Blastochloris viridis: one gene and its partner. The protein of the gene in region 1 interacts with the protein of each later gene in a pairwise test. Links are inferred from orthologs where the notes say so. Each region holds a gene or a part of one and is shown on either strand. Other genes may lie near its edges.

The links.
Region 2: the proteins of ftsH (region 1) and hflK interact in binary tests that used the Escherichia coli proteins (3 or more experiments, as listed by UniProt). The link is inferred for Blastochloris viridis from one-to-one orthologs.

The regions. Positions count from the first base shown.
Region 1 is NZ_CP012946.1:3,050,835-3,058,546, forward strand. What follows is about bases 1,689-4,618. They hold ftsH (ATP-dependent zinc metalloprotease FtsH), read right to left. Parts: upstream 4,143-4,618; coding sequence 2,235-4,142; downstream 1,689-2,234. Other genes in these bases: ispH (4-hydroxy-3-methylbut-2-enyl diphosphate reductase), read right to left, coding at 1,689-1,981; tilS (tRNA lysidine(34) synthetase TilS), read right to left, coding at 4,365-4,618. Outside these bases: thrB (homoserine kinase), read right to left, coding at 1-615; more of ispH, read right to left, coding at 974-1,688; more of tilS, read right to left, coding at 4,619-5,372; tol-pal system protein YbgF, read right to left, coding at 5,359-6,450; peptidoglycan-associated lipoprotein Pal, read right to left, coding at 6,845-7,360; BVIR_RS13340 (efflux RND transporter permease subunit), read right to left, coding at 7,641-7,712. UniProt on the Escherichia coli protein: Acts as a processive, ATP-dependent zinc metallopeptidase for both cytoplasmic and membrane proteins. Plays a role in the quality control of integral membrane proteins.
Region 2 is NZ_CP012946.1:3,258,192-3,265,944, reverse strand. The notes cover bases 2,212-5,182. They hold hflK (FtsH protease activity modulator HflK), read right to left. Parts: upstream 4,270-5,182; coding sequence 3,154-4,269; downstream 2,212-3,153. Other genes in these bases: BVIR_RS14170 (DUF4169 family protein), read right to left, coding at 4,750-4,956; BVIR_RS14175 (ribbon-helix-helix domain-containing protein), read right to left, coding at 4,527-4,748; hflC (protease modulator HflC), read right to left, coding at 2,261-3,157. Also shown: BVIR_RS14195 (DegQ family serine endoprotease), read right to left, coding at 254-1,747; BVIR_RS14190 (DUF2065 domain-containing protein), read right to left, coding at 2,026-2,211; fumC (class II fumarate hydratase), read left to right, coding at 5,355-6,755; BVIR_RS14160 (TetR/AcrR family transcriptional regulator), read left to right, coding at 6,932-7,576; BVIR_RS14155 (cytochrome c biogenesis CcdA family protein), read right to left, coding at 7,674-7,753.

The DNA of each region.
Region 1 (7,712 bases):
TCGGTTGCCGAGGAAGAACACATTGTCGGGGAAGAGGTCGGCGTGGATGACGCCGGCCGGCAGGCCGCTCGGCCAGCTGGTTTCGGCGACCGCCAGTTCCTCGGCGATCAGCGCGCCCAGCCCCGGCGCCACGGTGTCGGTGCGGTAGCCGGCGCGCTTGGCCAGCGGACGCCAGCCCGCCACCGACAGCGCGTTGGCGCGCGTCATCGCGAAATCGGCGCCGGCGAGGTGGAGCCGGGCCAGCGCCGCGCCGACCTCGCCGCAATGCTCGGCGCTGGGCCGGCGCACCGACATGCCGTCAAGAAAAGTGACGATGGCGGCGGGGCGGCCGGCCAGGGTGCCGAGCGCGGTGCCGCCCTTGGTCTTCACCGGCAGCGGGCACGTCAGGCCGCGGTCGGCCAGGTGCTCCATCAAGGCGATGAAGAACGGCAGATCGTCCGGGTCGACCCGCTTCTCGTACAGCGTCAGGATGAAATAGCCGGCGGTGGTGTGGATCAGGTAGTTGGTGTTCTCCACGCCCTCGGCGATGCCCTTGCAGGACAACAACTGGCCCAGGTCGTAGAGGTCGAGGAACGCCGAAAGCTCGTCGGTTCCGACGTCGGTATAGACAGCCATCGTCCGCTCGCGCTCGCTTAAGTCCCATCATGGCCCGACCGCGACGGATCGCGTCGTGATCCCGAACCAACCTCGCCGAAAAATCCTTGATCGGAAAGGGACTTTTCGGCGACCGGCCTTTGAGCTCCGGCCTGATCGGCCGGATTTCGGATCAGACCCTAATTGATTGAGTCCATGAATGAAGTGTCCGCGGCACCTGGAGGCCGGGTGCCGGACGCCATCCCTTAGAGCATGATGTGCAAAACTGGAAAGCGGTTTTGCGAAAAAAACCTGCCCGAACACACCTCAGCTCGCGCCAGCGACACCGCGGGCGCGGTGGGCCTTCGCTGGCGTCGGTGCAGATCGGCCGGAGGCGGTGTCAGGCGGCGTCCGGCCGCAGTTCGCGCGGTAGCGGGAAGAACATGTCTTCCTTGACCGTGGTCACGGTGCTGACGGTGATGGCGTAGCGCTCGGCGAACGCGGCCAGGATCTCTTCCACCAGCACTTCCGGCGCCGAGGCGCCGGCGGTAAGCCCGAGCCGGGCGATACCCTCGAAGCGACTCCAGTCGATCTCGTCGGCGCGCTGCACCAGGACGGCGACCTTGCAGCCGGCGCGCTCGGCGGCTTCGCGCAGGCGCTGTGAATTCGAGGAGTTGGGCGCGCCGACCACCACCAAAGCGTCGACCATCGGCGCCACCTGCTTCACCGCCTCCTGGCGGTTGGTGGTGGCGTAGCAGATGTCCTCGATGTGCGGGCCGGCAACCGCCGGAAAGCGCCGCTTCAGCGCGGCGATGGCGTCGCGGGTGTCGTCGACCGACAATGTGGTCTGGGTGACAAAAGCGAGGTCCTTACCGGCCGGCGGCTCGAACGCCTCGATGTCCTCCACCGTCTCGACCAGGGTGACGGCGCCATCGGGCAATTGGCCCATGGTGCCGATCACCTCGGGGTGGCCGGCGTGGCCGACCAGCACGACGTGGCGACCGCGCTTGAAATGGATCTCGGCCTCGCGGTGGACCTTGGTCACCAGCGGACAGGTGGCGTCGAGCGTGAGCAGGTGGCGGCCGCCGGCAGCTTCGCCCACGGTCTTTGGCACGCCGTGGGCGGAGAAGATCACCGGCGCGCCGGTGTCCGGAACCTCGTGGAGATCCTTGACGAACACCGCGCCCTTGGCCTTGAGGCTTTCCACCACGAAGCGGTTGTGGACGATCTCGTGGCGGACATAGACCGGCGGCCCGAAGCGCCTGAGCGCCGTTTCGACCACGTCGATCGCCCGCGTCACGCCGGCGCAGAAGCCGCGCGGCGAACACAGCAGAATTTCCAGCGGCGGCAAGGTCTCTACCGGGGCGGTCCCGACCGGGGATTTTGCGGTCATCGCGGGCTCGGTCATCGCGGCCTCATGAGGTGGCCTCGGGTTCAGCGGCACGGCCGGCACATGACCCCCCACGCTGCGGAGTGTCAAGGCGCGGCAGTTGCGGAGGCGAGCGTCAGGGGCGGCGACACGTTGGCCCGCTGCGGCGATGGCGCCCGCCGAAAACCGCCGGTCGAGAGGCGCGGCGAAGGGAAGAACCATCCTCCCAAACGCAACAGACCCCGGCGAAGCCGGGGCCTGTCGTTTAGGTCATTGGGCTGGACGCTGAGCCTCAGGCCTGCGGCTGGGGCTCCAGGCCGCCCTCGCCCTTCGGGCGCGGCCGGCGCGGGATGGCCGAGGACCGGGTCTGTGCCGGCTCCGGCTCGATTTCGCGCACCGGCGGGTTGCCGTCGAGCAGGTTCTTGATCTCGTCGCCGGTCAGGGTCTCGTATTCGAGCAGACCCCTGGCCAGCGCCTCAAGCCCCTCGCGCTTCTCGGTCAGGATGCGGGTCGCCTCCTGGTGGCCCTCCTCGATCAGGCGGCGAACCTCCTTATCGATGGTCTGGGCGGTGACCTCGGAGATGTTCTGCTGGCGCGACACCGACATGCCGAGGAACACCTCGTCCTGGTTCTCGCCATAGGCCACCGTGCCGAGCTGATCGGAGAAGCCCCAGCGCGTCACCATCAGGCGGGCCAGACGGGTGGCCTGCTCGATGTCGGACTGGGCGCCGGAGGTGACCTTCTCCTTGCCGAACACCAGCTCCTCGGCGACGCGTCCACCCATCATGATGGCGAGGCGCGACGTCATCTGCTCGTAGCTCATCGACATCTTGTCGCGCTCGGGCAGCTGCATGACCATGCCCAGCGCCCGGCCGCGCGGGATGATGGTGGCCTTGTGCACCGGATCGGTGGCGGGAACGCTGAGGGCTACGATCGCGTGGCCGCCTTCGTGATAGGCGGTCAGCATCTTCTCCTCTTCGGTCATCACCAGCGACTTGCGCTCGGCGCCCATCATGACCTTGTCCTTGGCGTCCTCGAACTCGGCCTGGGTGACCATGCGCTTGTTGCGCCGGGCCGCCATCAGTGCCGCCTCGTTGACGAGGTTCATCAGGTCGGCGCCGGAGAAGCCGGGAGTGCCGCGGGCGATGGTCTTGAGGTTGACGTCCGGCGACAGCGGCACCTTGCGGACGTGAACCTTGAGGATCTGCTCGCGGCCGATCACGTCCGGATTGGGCACCACCACCTGCCGATCGAACCGGCCCGGGCGCAGCAGCGCCGGGTCGAGCACGTCCGGCCGGTTGGTGGCGGCGATCAGGATCACGCCCTCATTGGCCTCGAAGCCATCCATCTCGACCAGGAGCTGGTTCAAGGTCTGCTCGCGCTCGTCGTTGCCGCCGCCGAGACCGGCGCCGCGATGACGGCCGACCGCGTCGATCTCATCGATGAAGATGATGCACGGCGCGTTCTTCTTGGCCTGCTCGAACATGTCGCGGACGCGGGAGGCGCCGACGCCGACGAACATCTCGACGAAGTCCGAACCGGAGATGGTGAAGAACGGCACGTTGGCTTCGCCGGCCACCGCACGGGCGATCAGCGTCTTGCCGGTGCCGGGAGGGCCGACCAGCAGCACGCCGCGCGGGATGCGGCCGCCGAGGCGCTGGAACTTCTGCGGATCGCGCAGGAATTCGACGATCTCCTGCAGATCCTGCTTGGCCTCGTCAACGCCGGCGACGTCCTCGAAGGTGACGCGGCCGTGCGCCTCGGTCAGCAGCTTGGCCCGCGACTTGCCAAAGCCCATCGCCTTGCCGGCGCCACCCTGCATCTGCCGGCTGAGGAAAATCCACACCGCGATCAAGGCGACGAACGGCAGCCAGGAGAACACCAGCTGCATGAACCAGGGCGTATCCTGCTGCGGGCGGGCGGTGATGGTCACGCCCTTACCGTACAGCCGCTGGACGAGGTTGGGGTCGGAGGGCGCATAGGTCTGGAACGCGCGGCCGTCGTTGAAGTGGCCGGTGACGTTCGCCCCCTCGATCACCACGTCTCGCACGCGGCTCTGGTCGATTTCGGCCAAAAGCTGCGAGAACGGAATCTCGTTGGCCTGTTGGCGCTGACCCGGATTCTGGAACAGCGTGAACAGAGCCAGCAGCAGCAGGACGATGATGACCCAGAGCGCGAAATTTCGAAGGTTTCCGTTCATCTGGTTCCCCTGCGGAACGGCAAAACGCCGCCCGCGTCGTAATCCGGAACGAAACCTTCGTCCGGAGCGGTCGTTAAGGACGCTCGCCGGCCGGCGCCGCCTGTTGAACCCTAATCTAGGGTTCGCCGGGAGGCACCACAAGGGAAGCGGCTTGCAACAGCAAACACGGGTCGCTTTGGCGGCTCCTGGCTCTCCAACGTACTGCCGAGGTCCATTACCGGATCATTTACGCCGCGGCGGCGCCGGCTCGACGATGACGACACCACCCGCGGCGGTGACCATGGCACCGGCCAAGGTGCGGCGGAACGGACCCCCGCCCCACCCCGCCAGCAGCGCCGCGTGAAGCTGCTCCAGCTTGGCGAGTTCGACCGGACCCTCGTGTCCGACGCGGTCCACCGCGCGGCCGAGCAGCCTGAGGCCAATCTCGGCCGGCAGGCCGGCAAACCCTTCGGCATCAAGAAAAATCCTGCCGCCGTCATCGCCGCGGCCCACCGCTGCCGCTGCGGTGTCGGTCGCCGCCTCGAGCGCCGCGTCGGCCCGCGCCGCCCGCGCGGCAAGGCGCGCCAGCCGCTCCGCCGACAGCCCCTCGCCGGCCAGTGCCGCCGCCGCCGCCCGCAGCCGCGGCCGGGCGAACCGCGAATCGGCGTTGCTGGGATCCTCGCTCCAGGCGAGGCCGCGCGCTTCGAGCGTGGCAATCAGCCGCGCCTTGGCCACCGCCAACAGCGGTCGGTGAAGCCGAATCGCGCCGCGCCGGTCGAGCGGACGCATGGCGGCCAGCCCGGCCAGCCCGGAGCCGGCCGCAAGCCGCAGCAGCACGGTCTCGGCCTGGTCGTCCAGGGTGTGGGCGGTGGCGACATCCTCGGCGCCGAAGTCGGCTGCGGCACCGGCGATGAGGTCGTAGCGGGCGGCGCGGGCCGCCGCCATCAGGCCGGTCGCCGGCTTGTCGCCCTGCCAGACCAGGGTGCGGTGGCCCACCTTGAGGCTGGCGGCAAGGCATGCCACCGCCGCGGCCTCGGCGGCGGCTTCGCGGCGCAGGCCGTGATCGACGGTGACGGCGAGGAGTTCGGGAAAGTGCGGCGCGGTGCGGCGCCGGTCGGCGGCGAGGGCCAGCAGCGCGGTGGAATCGGGGCCGCCGGAGACGGCGAGGACCAGGCGCGGGAGATCGGAGAGAGGTTCAAGCAGGCGGGCAGCCTCGGCTGGATCGAGCGGCGCTGCCTCAGCAGCGGCCACGCTTCTTCTCCTGCTCCAGCCCCTGCTTCACGCTCTGGGGCGCGTTGGGATGCTTGCGGCTGGCCTCGCCGAACGTGGCGCAGGCGGCCTCGCGCTCGCCGAGCGCGGCCAGCGACTGGCCGAGCCGGAGCAGCGCGTTCGGCGCCACCTGGGCCTTGGGGTAGTCGCTCGAGACCTTGAGAAACTGCTCAGCGGCATCGCGATAGCGCTGGCGCTGGTACAGGCTCTCGCCCAGCCAGTAGGTGGCGTTCGGCACCAGCTTGTCACGCGGATAGGCGCGCAGGAAGCCGCGGAACCCGGTCTCGGCGGTCTCATGGTCCTGCTGCAGCACGGCGTTGTAGGCGCGCTGGTAATCGGCCTGCGCGGAGCCGCCGCCGGGCGGCAGCGCCGCCTGCTGGGCGGGCGCCGGCGCGCGGGCGCCATCGGCGGTGCCGGCGCGCCCCGGCAACGCCGGCGGAATCACCGGCGGCGGCGGAGGCGGCGCCAAAGTGGGATCGGATGCCGCCCGCGACGCCAGCCCGGTGATGTCGAGCGGCTGGCCGAAGTCGCGGCCACCGGGGGCGCCGACCGGGCCGTCACCGGGCGGAACCGGCGCGGAACTGCTGCCGAGCGCGCGTGGGGCGCCGGGGGCGCCGGGCGTGGCCGAGGGATCGAACACATCGGAGCGGCGCTGCGGCGCGGCACCGGGCGCAGGCGCCGCCTGTGGCGGGCGCTGCGGCGCCGGCGCTGCGGCACCGCCGCGGCCGCCCAGTTCCTGGAAGCGGTACTCGAAATCCTCCTGCATGCGGCGCAGGTTCTGTTCGAGTTGCTGGTTGCGGAACTGGAGCTGTTCGATCTGGCCGTTGAGCTGGCGCAGTTGGCCTTCGATCTGGTTGAGCCGGACGATCAGCTCACCGCCATCGACCCGCGGCTCGGCCTGCGGCGGGGACCCGAACAGCTGGGCCAGCGGCGAGGACACCTCGCCAGGCGGCCGCAGGTCGGACCGGTCCAAACCGGATTGGGCCAGCACCGGGGCGGAGGCCACCACGGTGGCGGCTCCGAGGAGGGACAGGATCGTGACACGCCATCGCGCGCGCATGAAGACCGCCTTGCAATGCAGACCTAAAGCCTGAATTACGCGACGGACCACGGCCAAAATGTGACCCTGACGACACAATTTCTGTGGAGTCGTGGCGGATCGTCGAACCGCTACCAGCCGGCCAGCGGTCCGCCTTTGCGACCGCTCGCGGATGATCGCGCCGTGACCCTGGCAACAACCTTGGCAAAAATTCCTTGATCGGAAAGGTTTTTTTCGAAGGCCGGACACCGAGACCCCGGCCTGATCGGCCGGATTTCGCATGACATCTGCAGCCGCGGAGATCAGGAAAATCGGCCCGCCTTCCGCCGAGTCGGAACATGAAATCCGACACTTGGCGTCCAAGTGCCGGATTTCATCTCGTTGGCCGACCCGCTTGCCCGGTCGCTCTCGACCGTCAGGAGCCGGCAGCCACGCCGTCGAGCGCGGTGACGGCACGACGGTTCTGCGACCAGCACGAAATGTCGTTGCACACCGCGACCGGCCGTTCCTTACCGTACGACACGGTGCGCATGCGGGCGGAGTTGATGCCGCGGGCGGCGAGATAGTCGCGCACGGTCTGGGCACGGCGGGCACCGAGCGCGATGTTGTACTCGCGGGTACCGCGCTCATCGGCGTGGCCCTCGACGGTGAAGTTGTAGCGGCTGTAACGCTGCAGCCACTGCGCCTGCTTGTCGAGGGTCCCACGCGCCGTCGGCGTCAGATCGGTCGAATCGGTTTCGAAGAACACGCGGTCACCGACGTTGACGGCGAAATCCTGGGTGGATCCGGGGGTGGCCATGCCACCGATACCGCTACCGGCGAGGCCAGCCTGATCACCGTTGGGATTGGTGGCGCAGGCGCCGGCAGTAAGGGCCGCCGCAATGGCAACGGCGAAGCGAACGGTGCGAGCGGATCGCAGGGTGCGCGTCATGACGCTTCGACTCCTTTCATGGCCGCTCCCGCCGGGCGCAGGAGAGGCCGTCGCGTCCAGGAATGGTCCGTCAACCTTGACAAAATCTTTCCGCCGCGCGGCGAAAAAGCGGCATTTGCCCGGACCGGCTGTGAACTGTTTGCAAGGGTTAACGGCGACTTAATGGCAAAGGCCGCGCAAATGCCAGCGGCCGCCGCATCCTGTGGCTGCGGCGGCCGCCCATCGTCGTCAATCCTTGGGCGAGTTGGACGGCGCACGGCCAGTCAGGCCGCAAGCCGCATCACTGCGCCGCGAGCGCCGGCTTGGCCGCGGCGGCGGCCGGCCGCTTGTCCTTGGCAATCAGGGTGTAGAA
Region 2 (7,753 bases), 210 kb from region 1 along the record:
GCGCAAAAATCTGCGGAATCCGACCTCCGGGACGGGAATTTTGTCATTAACGGCGGAAAATTTCTGCCATTTGCATATATTTTTCGGCGAAGACCCGATTCGACCGCAGGATTTAGTCTTTGTGGCCGGATCGGTGAAATGAATATGCGTAGGGCGATGTCTCCAGCCCGGCCCATCAAGCATAACGGCCCAGAACACGGGTGTTCTGGGCCGTTATGCTTGATGGGTCGGGCGTCGCCGCCGCCGTTCTCGGTTACCTTGCGGCGACCGCGACGAACCGCAACTCGCCGTCAGCGTTCGCAACCAGAATGAGAACTGACTTGCGGCCTTCCTTCTTGAGCGCGTCGAGCCGGCGCTGCACGTCGGCGGGCGAGGCCACCTGCTCCTGTGCCACCTCGACGATCACCTGACCGGGCTGCAGGCCCTTCTCCGAGGCCGGGGAATCGCGATCGACCCCGGTGACCGCCACGCCTTTGACGGTGTCCTTGATCTTGAAGCGCTTGCGCAGTTCGTCCGTCAGCGTCGACAACTCCAGGCCGAGCACCTTGCCGGGCTGCTCCGCCGCGGGCGCCTGTTGCGGCGCGGGCTTGTCGAGCGCGGCCTGCTTTTCGGCCTCTTCGAGCCGGTCCACCATGACCTTCGCGGACTGCTCCTTGCCGCCCCGCAGGAACGCGATCTCGACCGACTTGCCGATCGGCGTTGCCGCCACCACCCGCGGCAGGTCCCGCATCTCCTTCACGTCGCGGCCGTCGAACCGCACGATGACGTCGCCGGCCTTGAGCCCGGCCTTGGCCGCCGGCCCGTTGTCGGTGACGCCGGCGATCAGAGCGCCGTTCGCCTTGCCCATGGCGAGCCCCTCGGCGATCTCGTCGGTGACCTGCTGGATGCGCACCCCGATCCAGCCGCGGCGGGTCTCGCCGAAATTGCGCAACTGTTCGACCACGGGGCTCGCGGTTGCCGACGGCACCGAGAAGCCGATGCCGATCGAGCCGCCCGACGGCGAGATGATGGCGGTATTGATGCCGACCACCTCGCCCTTGAGCGAGAACAGTGGGCCACCGGAATTGCCGCGGTTGATGGCGGCGTCGGTCTGGATGAAGTTGTCGTAGGGTCCCGCGCTGATGTCGCGGTTGCGCGCCGACACGATGCCGAGGGTGACGGTGCCGCCGAGCCCGAACGGGTTGCCGATGGCGATCACCCATTCGCCGAGCCGGAGCTTGTCGGAATCGCCGAGCTTCACCGCCTTCAGCGGCTTGTCGGCCTTCACCTTCAGCACCGCGATGTCGATCTTGGAATCGCGCCCGATCACCTCGGCCTTGAGGCGGGTGGTGTCGTTGAAGGTGACGAAAATCTCGTCGGCCTCTTCGACCACGTGGTTGTTGGTGACGATGATGCCGGACGGATCGATCACGAAGCCGGAGCCGAGCGAGGTCTGCCGGCGCTGGCGGTGGGGATCGAGCGGGTTGTTGCCCTCGCCGCCGTGCTTCTTGAAGAACTCCTCGAAAAACTCCTCGAACGGAGAGCCCGGCGGCAGCTGGGGCATCTGGCCCTTGGCTTCGACGCGGGCGGTGGTCGAGATGTAGACCACCGCGTCGATCACCTTGTCGACGACGTCGGCCACGTCGGGAAGCTCGCGGCTCGCTGGCTGCTGGGCAGACGCGCCGAGGGGCGGCAGCAGGACGGCCACCGCGAGCATGGCTGCGAACCCGGCGCGCAGCAGGCGCGAGGCGCGGGCGGTTGAGGGCATGGCGCTCAGAACTCCTTGTTTCGAACAGGATAGACGCTGGCGCGGACGGGCGCCGAATTCAACCCCTGCCGAGGGACCTTCGGCAACCGCGCCCGTTGCACCGGGCGATCGGCCGGGCTTCGACCTCGGGAGGGTTTTCGCACAGCGCCGGGGCTCCGTGCGTTGAAAATCCGGCCGGCATCGGGCGCCGATGGCATTGGGCGGGCCGGACCTCAGGTCCGACCCGCCCATCGCGAAGCCAAGGATTGCGAGGCCCGGCCGACGTCGCCGGGCCCGCCTCAACCGCGTATCATCCACACCAGCGCGACGCCGAAGACCGCCATCGTCAGCCCGCCGATCCGCAACGCGACGTCGGGGGTGTCGAGAATACGCGCAACCGCCCGCCGCATGGCGTCGGGGGCTGCGGCATACAGCAGGCCCTCGATCGCCAGCATCAAGCCGAGTGCGACAACAAAGTCTCCCATGTCGATCAAGACCTTAGGGCCAGAGTCGTTGGTTCCGAAGGTCTTGCCGTCACGGCTTTGCCGGCGCGGCCGGCTTCCGATCCACCGGATCGTTGAAGAACCGGAAGAACGCCGAATCGGGCGAGATGATCAGGCGAGTGTCGCTGGCCTTGAGGCCGGCTTCGTAGGCCTGCATCGAGCGGTAGAACGCGAAGAAGTCGGGGTCGCGGCCGAACGCGTCTGCGAACACGCGGTTGCGTTCGGCGTCGCCCTCACCGCGCACCTGCTCGCCACGGGCATTGGCATCGCCGAGCAGCACGGTGACGTCGCGATCGGCGCGCGCGGTGATGCGCTGGGCCTGCTCGCGGCCCTGGGCGCGGATCTCGGCCGCCTCACGCTGACGCTCGGTCTTCATCCGCTCGAACACCGCCTGGCTGTTGGCCTCCGGCAAGTCGGCGCGGCGGATGCGGACATCCACCACCTCGACGCCGAGATTGCGGGCCTCGGGCAGCACCTGCTGGCGGATACGCGACATCAGCTGCGCGCGCTCGTCGCGCACGAGCTGGGTGAAGGTCGTCTCGCCGAGCACACGGCGGGTCGCCGAGTTGAGGATCACCGCCAGCCGGGTGTTGGCGCCCTGGATGGTGCCGACGGTCTGGAAGAAGCGCAGCGGATCGTTGACGCGGTAGCGCGCAAACGCATCCACCACAATGCGCTTCTGGTCGGCGGCGATCACCTCCTGAGGCGGCGCGTCGAGGTCGAGCACGCGGTTGTCGAAGAAAATGACGGTATCGACGAACGGCAGCTTGAAGGCGAGGCCGGGGTCGCGGATTATCCGCACCGGCTCGCCAAGGCGCAGCACCAGCGCCAACTGGGTCTGATGCACGACGAAGGTGGCCGAATAGCCGACGATCACCAGCGCTGCCAGGATGACGAACGCAATTCCAGCGAAGACTCCGCCCTTCATCGCGTTCCCCCCTGGGTTTGATTGGTGCGCCGCTGCAGGCTGTCGAGCGGGAGGTAGGGCACCACGCCCTGGCCCTGCTTCTGGTCGATGATCACCTTGTCCATATTGCCGAACACGCGCTCCATCGTTTCCAGATAGAGGCGCTCGCGCGTCACCTCCGGCGCCTTCTTGTATTCCTCATAGATCTGGGTGAAGCGGCTGGCGGCACCGCGGGCCTCGGTGACGGTCCGCTCGCGGTACGCTTCGGCCGACTGGGTGACGCGGGCGGCGTCGCCGCGCGCCTCGGGCACCACGCGGTTGGCGTAGCTCTGGGCTTCGTTCTGGGCGCGCTCGGCGTCGGCACGCGCCGCCTGCACGTCGCGGAAGGCGTCGATTACCTGGCTGGGCGGGTCGACCTTCTGCATCTGAACCTGGCGGATCAGCACGCCGGCGCCGTACTCGTCGAGGGTTTTCTGCATCAACTCCTGGACGCCGGCTTCGATCGCCTGGCGGGCGCCGGTCAGGATCGGCTGAATGTCGCGACGGCCGACCACCTCGCGCATCGCGCTCTCGGCCACCGCCTTGATGGTGCCTTCCTGGTTCTGGATGTTGAACAGGAAGTCTCCGGCCTTGGCGATCTGCCAGAACACCGTGAAGTCGATGTCGACGATATTCTCGTCGCCGGTCAGCATCAGGCTTTCTTCGGGAACGTCGCGCACCACGGTATTGCGCCGGGAGTCGTCGAACTGGCGCATGCCGACGTCGATGCGGTTGACGGTGGTCACCTTCGGGGTCAGCGCGGTCTCGATCGGCCAGGGCAGGTGGTAGTTCAAGCCCGGCTGGGTGGTCTGGACGTATTTGCCGAACCGCAGCACCACGCCCTGTTCGTCGGGTTCGACCCGGTAGAAGCCCGACAGCATCCAAAGGCCGACCAGGACGACGGCGCCGATGGCGATGCCCCGGCCGCCGAACGAGCCGTTGGGCAGCACGGTTCGCAGACGATCCTGCCCCCGCCGTATCAGGTCCTCAAGGTCCGGCGAGCTGGGTCCGCTGGGCTGGGGGCCGCTGCCCCAGGGGCCGCGCGGCCCCTGTCCCCACGGTCCGCCGCCGCCGCTCTGGTTGCTCCAGGGCATCGATCGTTCCTTCCTGTCATGCCGACGCCGGAAGTCGGCTCGCGACCCCGGCGCCCAATTCCGTCGAAAAACCCGATGGACAGCAGGCTTTTCAGCGAACGGATACGAAACACCGGCCGTGCGGCCGGGTTTCATCCTTGCCGTCGGCGCATGCGCGACGCGGTCTTGGCCGGGATATAGGAACGCAGCAAGCCCTTTCAACGGATCGCGGGCCCGAACGGCCACACCAGGGCGTTCTCGGACCGAAAATGCGACGATCAGCGCGGGCGGCTGCGGTAGTGGTCGAGCACGAACAGCCGGATGGCGGAGGACAGGTTGCCGTGGTTGCGGCCGCCGTCGATCGAGGCGACGAGGTCCGACAGCGTGGTCCTGCGCAGCAAGGCGATCTCCTTCAGCGCATCCCAGAACGCATCCTCGAGGCTGACGCTGGTCTTGTGGCCTGCGATCACGATCGATCGCTTCACCACCGGGCTCTTCATCTCATTCGCCCTTTTCGTGGTCATCGGCATCGCAGCCTTCACGTTTATGGGCGTCGAGGTCACGGACAGCTCTTTCACGCCGGGTCTCCTCAATCGCGCGCTCGGCCTTGGTGCGGCCGTGGCGCAGCCTGTTGCTTGACGCAATGGCATCGGCCTCGATGCGCGCCTTTTTCTTGCGCGCCCGCCGCAAATTGATCACCTCAACCATGGATGACGAATCCGAGGCCCCAATGCCAAGCTGGATGGGCCCGCAGCCATACCAGGGCAAGCCGAAGCTGGGCACATCCGTTGATGTGAGAATTTATACCAATTCCGGTCGATAGGAAAGTTCCGGAAATCATTTTCCTACAAATAGATCGGGCAGCGTTAAGCAATAGACATTGCTCGCATATTCGATTCGGCCGCGCGCGAACGGCGCCCTTAGCCAATTACCCGTACGCGTTCGATAGCGACCAAATGCCGGTTTCGCATTGTCAAATAACGCACAGTTGATCGGATGCAATTCCCAGCCGTCGGGCCACGGATTCCGGCCGCCGTGATTTGGGTCCCAATATCGCGCCGACGTGGTATGAGCGCGCGATCTTCACACCAGCGGACCTAATTGCCATGACGACGCGTCCTCAAACCCGCACCGAAACCGACACCTTCGGCCCGATCGAGGTGCCGGCGGATCGCTACTGGGGCGCCCAGACCCAGCGCTCGCTCGGCAATTTCAAGATCGGCTGGGAGCGGCAGCCGCTGCCGGTGGTGCGTGCGCTCGGCATCGTCAAGCGCGCGAGCGCCGAGACCAACCGCGACCTCGGCAGGCTCGATGCCACGCTGGCCGATGCCATCGTCAACGCCGCGCAGGAGGTGGTCGACGGCAAGCTCAACGACCATTTTCCGCTGGTGGTGTGGCAGACCGGCTCCGGCACCCAGTCCAACATGAATGCCAACGAGGTGATCTCGAACCGCGCCATCGAGATGCTGGGCGGGGTGCAGGGCTCGAAGAAGCCGGTCCACCCCAACGACCACGTCAACATGAGCCAGTCGTCGAACGACACCTACCCGACGGCCATGCACGTCGCCAGCGCCGAGCAGGTGGTGCACGAGCTGTTGCCGGCGCTGCGCCACCTTCAGGCCGCCCTCGACGCCAAGGCCAAGGCGTTCGCCCACATCATCAAGATCGGCCGCACCCACACCCAGGATGCCACGCCCCTCACCCTCGGCCAGGAGTTCTCCGGCTATGCCAAGCAGGTCGAGAACGGCATCGCCCGCATCGAGCTGACGCTGCCGGGCTTGATGCAGCTCGCCCAGGGCGGCACCGCGGTCGGCACCGGGCTCAACGCGCCGAAAGGCTTTGCCGAGAAGGTGGCCGAGCGCATTGCCGCCATCACCGGGCTGCCGTTCACCTCCGCGCCCAACAAGTTCGAGGCGCTCGCCGCCCACGACGCCATGGTGTTCACCCATGGCGCCATCAACACCGTGGCGGCCTCGCTGTTCAAGATCGCCAACGACATCCGCCTGCTGGGGTCCGGCCCGCGCTCGGGGCTGGGCGAGCTGTCGCTGCCGGAAAACGAACCCGGCTCATCGATCATGCCCGGCAAGGTCAACCCGACCCAGTGCGAGGCGATGACGATGGTGTGCGTGCACATCTTCGGAAACCAGACATCGATCACCTTCGCCGGCAGCCAGGGTCACTTCGAACTCAACGTCTACAACCCGGTGATGGCCTATAATCTGCTTCAGTCGATCCGGCTGATGGCCGACGCCGCGGTCAGCTTCGCCGACAATTGCGTGGTGGGCATCGAGGCCCGCGAGGACAACATCAAGGCGGCGCTCGACCGCTCGCTGATGCTGGTCACCGCGCTCGCCCCCAAGATCGGCTATGATGCCGCCGCCAAGATCGCCAAGACCGCGCACAAGAACGGCACCACGCTTCGCCAGGAGGCGGTCGGCGGCGGCTACGTCACCGACGCCGAGTTCGACGCCGTCGTGCGCCCGGAGAAGATGATCGGGCCGGAGTGATCCGGCGCCGATCATCGGGGCACCGGGCGGCGCGCCGGCGATCCGCAGCCAGATGGGCCGGGGCGATTGCCGGCCCGCCACCCCGGCCGGCGCAAGCCCGCCGCGGCACGGCCGGGGTCACGCCCAAGCCACGCGAATGTCGACGCTGCCGCCGCCGTCATGTAAGACACCATCACATGAACTGGTCCAAGGACAACGGTCGTTCGGGGTCGCGCGGCTATCATCACGGCAATCTCCGGGAGACGCTGATTCGCGCCGCCCTCGAACTGATCGCCGAGAAGGGGCCGGCCGGCTTCACCATCGCTGAAGCGGCACGCTGGGCCGGGGTCAGCCCGGCGGCGCCGTACCGCCATTTCCGCGACCGCGACGAGTTGATGGCCGAGGTGGCGCGCCGCGGCTTCGAGGGCCTGGCAACCCAGCTGGAGGCGGCGTGGGACGGCGGGCGGCCCAGCCCGTTCCTGGCGTTCGAGCGGCTCGGCAAGGCCTATCTGGCGTTCGCCCGCGCCGAGCCGGCCGCCTATTCGGCTATGTTCGAGGCCGGGGTGCCGCCGGACGATCCGCCGACGCTGCGCGAGGCGGGCGATCAGGCGTTCGCCGTGGTCCGCACCGCGGCCGAGGCGCTGGCCGCTACCGTGCCACCGGCCAACCGGCCGCCGGCGGCGATGGTAGCGTTGCACATCTGGTCACTGTCGCACGGCATCGCCTCGTTGTTCGGCCGCGGCGACCGTGCCCGCCGCAAGCTGCCGATGCCGCCGGAAGACCTGCTGGAGGCTGGCATGCTGGTCTATCTGCGCGGGCTCGGCCTGCCGGACGCGCGCTAGCGCATCCGACCTGACTGCACCAAGTCGGACGATCTTTGTGATCTCGCATTTTCTTTCGCACAACCGGATCCCACTTGTGCGGAAAATGCTCTGACTGTCAGAACGAAAACGCCAGCATGCCGGAGCTGGCAATGATGATGCCGAACACGATCAACACAGCGCCGCTGACGACGCGCA